Candidatus Thiodictyon syntrophicum: one gene and its partner. Each later gene encodes a partner of the first gene's protein in a complex. Links are inferred from orthologs where the notes say so. Each region holds a gene or a part of one and is shown in the gene's direction. Other genes may lie near its edges.

Region 1 (3,015 bases):
AAGAAAATATGGGTGCGAAAGAATCCGGGGCGTTACGATAACCTCGATTACGACAACGACAACGACAACGACAACGACAATGGCGCGAAAAGGCTGCTCAAGCCCCGCAGGGGCGCGATATACCAGCCCAGGGCAACGCCCTGGGATAGCGTTGTTTATTCGGCCTAGCCCTGAAAGGGCGTGACATAAGGAGCCACGCCGTTATGTCACGCCCTTTCAGGGCTGAACTCTACAATACCCCATCCCCAGGGCGTTGCCCTGGGCTGGTATGTGCGACCCCGTTGGGGTCGTTACGCGAAAAACATTATTTATGAAAATGTATTAGGATGACCGAGCGCGGACGATTCATCACCTTCGAGGGGATCGAGGGGGCCGGCAAGTCCTCCCAGATTGCCCCCCTGGCGGACTGGCTGCGGGCGCGCGGGCGCGGCGTCGTCACGACCCGTGAGCCCGGGGGCTCGCCGATCGCCGAGCGCATCCGCGCCCTGCTGCTGGATCGGGCCAATACGGGCATGGGCGGGACGACGGAACTGTTGCTGGTCTTCGCCGCCCGCGCCGAGCACCTGGCCCAGGTCATCGAGCCCGCCCTGGCCGCGGGCACCTGGGTACTGTGCGACCGCTTCACCGATGCCACCTACGCCTATCAGGGCGGGGGCCGCGGGATCGCCCAGGCGCGCATCGCGGCGCTCGAGGACCTGGTCCAGGGAGACCTGCGCCCGGATCTCACGCTCCTCTTCGATCTGCCCCCGGAACTCGGCCTGGCGCGGGCGCGGAGGCGGGGTGAGCCGGACCGTTTCGAGGCCGAGCGGCTGGGCTTTTTCGCGGCCGCCCGCGCCGTCTATCGCGGGCGCGCCGCCGCCTGCCCGCAGCGCTATCGGGTGCTGGACGCGACCCGGCCCTTAGGCGAGGTGACTGCCGCCGTGACTCGAATCATCGGCGAGTTCGTGGAGTCGAGAGAAGATTATTTGTCCGCAAATGATGACTGACCCCCTTACCAAAGTCTCTGCCGATGGCGAACTGCTGCCCTGGCTGGAACCGGCCTGGGCGCGGCTGCGGCAGGCGCAGGCGGCGGATCGGCTGCCCCATGCGCTGTTGGTGGTCGGTGCGCGGGGCTTGGGCAAGCGGCGCCTGGCCACCCTGTTCGCCCGCGCGCTCCTGTGTCCGACGCCGCGCCCGGACGGTCTGGCCTGCGGCGTCTGCGCGGACTGCCGCCTCAGCGCCGCCGGGAGTCACCCCGATCTGGCGCGCGTGGCGCCCGATCCCGAGTCCAAGTCCGGGGAGATACCCATCGATGCCATCCGTGAGCTGACCGAACGCGCGGTCCTCACCCCGGTGCGCGGGGCGCGCAAGGTGATCCTGATCGACCCGGCGGACCGGATGAACGCCGCCGCCGCCAATGCGCTCTTGAAGACCCTGGAGGAGCCCGCGGGCAACACCCTGCTGATGCTGATCGCTGAACAGCCCGGTCGGCTCCCGGCGACGATCCGCAGCCGCTGCCAATTGCTCAAGCTGGCGGTACCGCCGTCCGACCAGGCCCTTGCCTGGCTGACTCCTTTGCTTGGCGAGGCCGCGGCACCCCGTCTGCGCCTGGCCTATGGCGCCCCCCTGCGGGCCCTGGAGGAGTTCGATCAGGCGACCCTCGATAGCCGCGATACCCTGGTGCGCAGCTTCATCGGCATCGGCCGGGGTGAACTGGACCCGGTGGCCGCCGCCGTGGCTTGGAGCGCGGCGGGCGCGCGGCTATCATTGGACTGCCTGGCGGATTGTCTCTGTGACCTGCTGCGCCTGATGGCCTCACCCGCGCCGCCGCGCCTCGCGGACCCGGGGTTGGCGCCTGCGCTTGCCGCATTCGCCGCCTACGTCGACCCCGGTGCGGCCCAGCGGCTGCTGCGGCGGGTCTTCGCGGCCAGGGGGCTGCTGGAGAGCACCATCAATGCGCTGATGCAGTTGGAGTCGCTCCTGATCGAATGGGCGCGGGTCGGTCAGCGTCGATTAAACCTTAAGGAGACTAAGTGATGAGTACCCCCCTTACTCCGAGCGGGATCGCGACGGGCGTCCCGGGCGGCGCGATCGGCGGCCAGCAGCGCATACTGAGCTTCGCGATCAAGGACAAGGCCGCCCTCTATGCCTCCTTCATGCCCTTTATCCGCAACGGCGGACTCTTCATCCCGACCACCAAGCGCTACCAATTGGGCGATGAGATCTTCCTGCTGCTGCAGTTGATGGACGAACCCGACCGTATCCCGGTGGCCGGCAAGGTGATCTGGGTCACCCCACCCGGCGCCGAGGGCAACCGGGCGGTTGGGGTCGGGGTCCAGTTCAGCGAGCAGGACAAGGGCGTGGCCCGCCGCAAGATCGAGGAGTATCTGGTCGGTGTCCTGAGTTCCGAGCGGCCGACGCATACCATGTAGGGAGTGGTCAGTATCGTTGTCGTTGTCGTTGTCGTAATCGTAATCGGAGAAGCGATGCACTTTGGGGTGCGAGAGAATCCGGGGCGCTACGATAAACTCGACAACGACAACGACAACGACAACGACAATGGCGCTTCAATGCGAAGCAACAACCCACTCACCACTGGCCACCGACCACATGTTCACCGACTCCCACTGCCACCTCGATCGCGTCGACCTGACCCCTTACCAGGGTGACTTCGCCCGCCTGATGACCGCGACCCGGGAGGCCGGGGTCGACCGCATCCTCTGTGCCTGCATCGATCTGGTCGCCTACCCCGCCATGCGGGCCCTGGTGGAGCCCTACTCCTGGGTGGCGGTGTCCGTGGGCGTCCACCCCAACGAGACGGGTGGCCCCGAGCCGAGCGTCGCGGACCTGGTCGCCTTGGCCGCGGACCCGCGCGTGGTGGGCATCGGGGAGACCGGGCTCGACTATTTCCGCAGCGAGGGGGACCTGGAATGGCAGCGTGAGCGCTTGCGCACCCACATCGCCGCCGCCCGCACCTGCGCCAAGCCACTGATCATCCATATGCGCGATGCCCGCGAGGACTGTATCCGCATCCTG
Region 2 (3,035 bases), 3.9 Mb from region 1 along the record:
TCCCTGAACGCCTTACTGATCGACGACGTGCAGTTTTTCGCCGGTAAGGAACGTTCGCAGGAGGAGTTCTTTCATACTTTTAATGCGCTCTTTGAGTCCCGGCAACAAATCGTCCTCTCGAGTGATCGCTTTCCTCGGGAGGTTGTCGGCCTCGAAGAACGTCTGAAGTCGCGATTCGGGTGGGGGCTGACGGTCTCGATCGAGCCTCCCGACCTGGAAACAAGCGTCGCGATCCTTCAGAGTAAAGCAAGCCAGTTCGGCATTGTGCTCCCGGAGGATGTGGGTTTTTTCGTTGGCCGACGCATCCGTTCCAATATCAGAGAATTGGAAGGAGCGCTGCGGCGCCTCGTGGCAAATTCCCAGTTTACCGGCCGGGCAATCACGGTGGAGTTCGCCAAGGAGACGCTACGGGATATGTTGGCGGCACAAGACAAACGGGTGACGATCGCCAGTATACAGAAGACGGTTTGTGAATATTTCAAGGTTCGCAGCACGGACCTCCTGTCGGCCAAACGCAGTCGTTCAATCGCCAGGCCGCGGCAGATTGCGATGGCCTTGGCCAAGGAACTGACGAAACACAGCCTGCCTGAAATCGGCAGTGCCTTCGGCGGGCGGGATCATACTACAGTGCTCCATGCAACGCGGAAAATCCGGGAGCTTCGGGATAGTGATCCTGCGGTTGAGGAGGATTTCAAGAATTTGTTGAGAAGCCTGTCGTCCTAACTGTGGATAACCTGGGTATGGTATCCGGAGCGGGTTCTGCGGGGCAGTTGTCCACAGGTTGATCAGCGCCTCAGAGTGCTCAGGCGTGATTGCAGTGCAATGAAACCTATGGAGAAAAGTGTGTAGCACACATTTCCACAGGCCTTATAACTACAGACTATATTTTATTTTCTACTTTTTAAGAGGGGCAGCGGTATGGATGTGAAGATCGGGCGGGAGCAACTCCTGCCGGTGTTGAGTCGGGTGGTAGCGGTGGTCGAGCGACGCCAAACGCTGCCGATCTTGGGCAACCTGCTGTTACGGGCACAGGACGGTGGGTTGATAATCGTTGGAACGGATATGGAGATCGAGATCCGCTCCCGTTGCTTGGCGGATGTGATTGAGGAGGGGGAGGGGACCGTGCCTGCGCGCAAACTGGGGGATATTGTCCGTTCCCTCGCGGAAGGTTCGGAAGTGCGCCTGAAGATTGCCGGCGATCGCTGTGTATTGACGGCGGGACGCGGGAGATACGTCTTGGGAACGCTGCCGGCGCAGGATTTTCCGTTGATGGAGGCGGTGTCGCCTGAACTGGTGATGGAGATTGAAGAAGGGATTCTGAAGCGAATTTTCGAGAAGACGGCGTTTGCGATGGCGCAGCAGGACGTTCGGTATTATCTGAACGGCTTGTTGCTTGAACTCGATGAATCAGGCCTGCGCGCAGTGGCGACGGACGGGCACCGACTCGCGTCCTATGCCCATGCCTGTGCGCTTGACGTGCCCGAGAGTCGGGCCGTGATCATCCCATTCAAGACGGTGAATGAGCTCAGGAGACAGCTGAGCTTTGGGTCAAATTCGGTTCGGATTGAGATTGGGGAGCGGTTGATACGATTCGTTCTGGGAGATACGGTGTGCTCGTCGAAGCTCGTTGATGGTCGGTATCCAGAGTACGGCAGGGTGATTCCGGCCGGACTGTCGAAGGTGGCGATCGCGGATCGGGAGTTGCTGAAGAAGGCGCTCTCGCGGACGGCGATTCTTTCAAATGAGAAATATCGCGGCTTGCGCGTCTCCTTTGAAGCGGGGGTGTTGAGGCTTGTGGCGCATAATCCTGAGCAGGAAGAGGCGGTGGAGGAGATGGAGTTGGATTATGGCGGTGAGTCGACCGTGATCGGCTTCAACGTCGCCTATTTGGCGGATCTCCTTGCGGCGGTTGACACCGGTCAAGTGGAGGTTCATTTCGACGATGGAAGCAGCAGTTCTCTCTGGCGGGGGCTGGGTGCGGTGGGTGAGACTTATGTCGTGATGCCGATGAGGCTTTAGGGGCAGATGGGACGATGGTTAGCGCGAGCGTGGAACTGCTGAGGATCGACGGGCTCAGGAATATTGAGCACACTGAGGTGGATATCAGGGGTCCCTGCTCGCTTTTCGTTGGGGCCAACGGGTCTGGGAAGACATCGGTGTTGGAAGCGGTGTATTTGTTGGCGCGGGGCAAAAGTTTTAGAGGGAGAAGGAGTGGTGACCTGACGTCCTTGGGCAAGGAAGTGACGAGGGTGGTGGGGGATATCCGGGAAGGGGGTGAGGACGCGGTTTGGCAGTTGGCGTATCTCCGCAAGAGGACTGTGAGAGCGCGATACGTGAAGGGCGTCATGGTAGGTGATGGTGCTGAATTTGCCAGGTGGTTCGTCGTGCGGCTGATTGGGGAGGGTTCCGGGCGGCTTTTTGAAGGTGAGCCAGCGGTTAGACGGTGCTTCCTCGATCTCAATTTGTTCCACGTGGAACAGCGTGGATCTGAGGTGCTGAGGGCGTTCAAGCGGGTGCTGGAGCAGCGAAACGCCTGGCTGCGCTCTGGGGCTCGCGGTCGCCCGCTGTGGGACCATGAGTTTGTTCGCTTGGGGGTTGATCTCGATCAAGCGAGGAAAGGACTTTTCAGCGATCTGCGTGAGGCTTTCTTGGTTCTCGCGGAAGGTTTTCCCTTTCTTAAGGGGATAACTTTGACCTTTCGGTCTGGGTGGCCGGATGGGGTGCATCTCGCTGATGCGGTCGCTGCAGATTCCGGCGGGGAACAGATATCGGGTCATACACGGGTCGGCCCGCATCGAGCAGACTTTTCGCTGCGGAACCGGGATGGTGAACTTCCGATGTCCCGGGGACAGACAAAGATCGTGGTGTGCCTCTTGCAGCTAGCGTTTGAGCGAGTTCAGATGTCTAGACTGGGCTATGGTTCGGTCTGGTTGCTGGACGACCTTTGGGCAGATCTGGATAGTCGCTCGTGGGGAATCCTCTGTAGCCTCTTTCGTTCTACCGGCGGACAATGCATTTACACGCGCGTGGGAGAT

What was found. Proteins that work in one complex are often made in the same cells at the same time.
Region 2: the proteins of holB (region 1) and dnaN are in contact, whole or in part, in a cryo-EM structure (PDB 8GIZ), measured with the Escherichia coli proteins. The link is inferred for Candidatus Thiodictyon syntrophicum from one-to-one orthologs.

What each region holds. Positions count from the first base shown.
Region 1 is NZ_CP020370.1:3,860,235-3,863,249, reverse strand. The notes cover bases 48-2,995. They hold holB (DNA polymerase III subunit delta'), read left to right. Parts: upstream 48-975; coding sequence 976-2,016; downstream 2,017-2,995. Other genes in these bases: THSYN_RS16155 (TatD family hydrolase), read left to right, coding at 2,590-2,995; THSYN_RS16160 (PilZ domain-containing protein), read left to right, coding at 2,016-2,411; tmk (dTMP kinase), read left to right, coding at 327-986. In the rest of the region: more of THSYN_RS16155, read left to right, coding at 2,996-3,015. UniProt on the Escherichia coli protein: Part of the beta sliding clamp loading complex, which hydrolyzes ATP to load the beta clamp onto primed DNA to form the DNA replication pre-initiation complex.
Region 2 is NZ_CP020370.1:613-3,647, forward strand. What follows is about bases 1-2,968. They hold dnaN (DNA polymerase III subunit beta), read left to right. Parts: upstream 1-918; coding sequence 919-2,019; downstream 2,020-2,968. Other genes in these bases: dnaA (chromosomal replication initiator protein DnaA), read left to right, coding at 1-723; recF (DNA replication/repair protein RecF), read left to right, coding at 2,034-2,968. In the rest of the region: more of recF, read left to right, coding at 2,969-3,035. UniProt on the Escherichia coli protein: Confers DNA tethering and processivity to DNA polymerases and other proteins. Acts as a clamp, forming a ring around DNA (a reaction catalyzed by the clamp-loading complex) which diffuses in an ATP-independent manner freely and bidirectionally along dsDNA.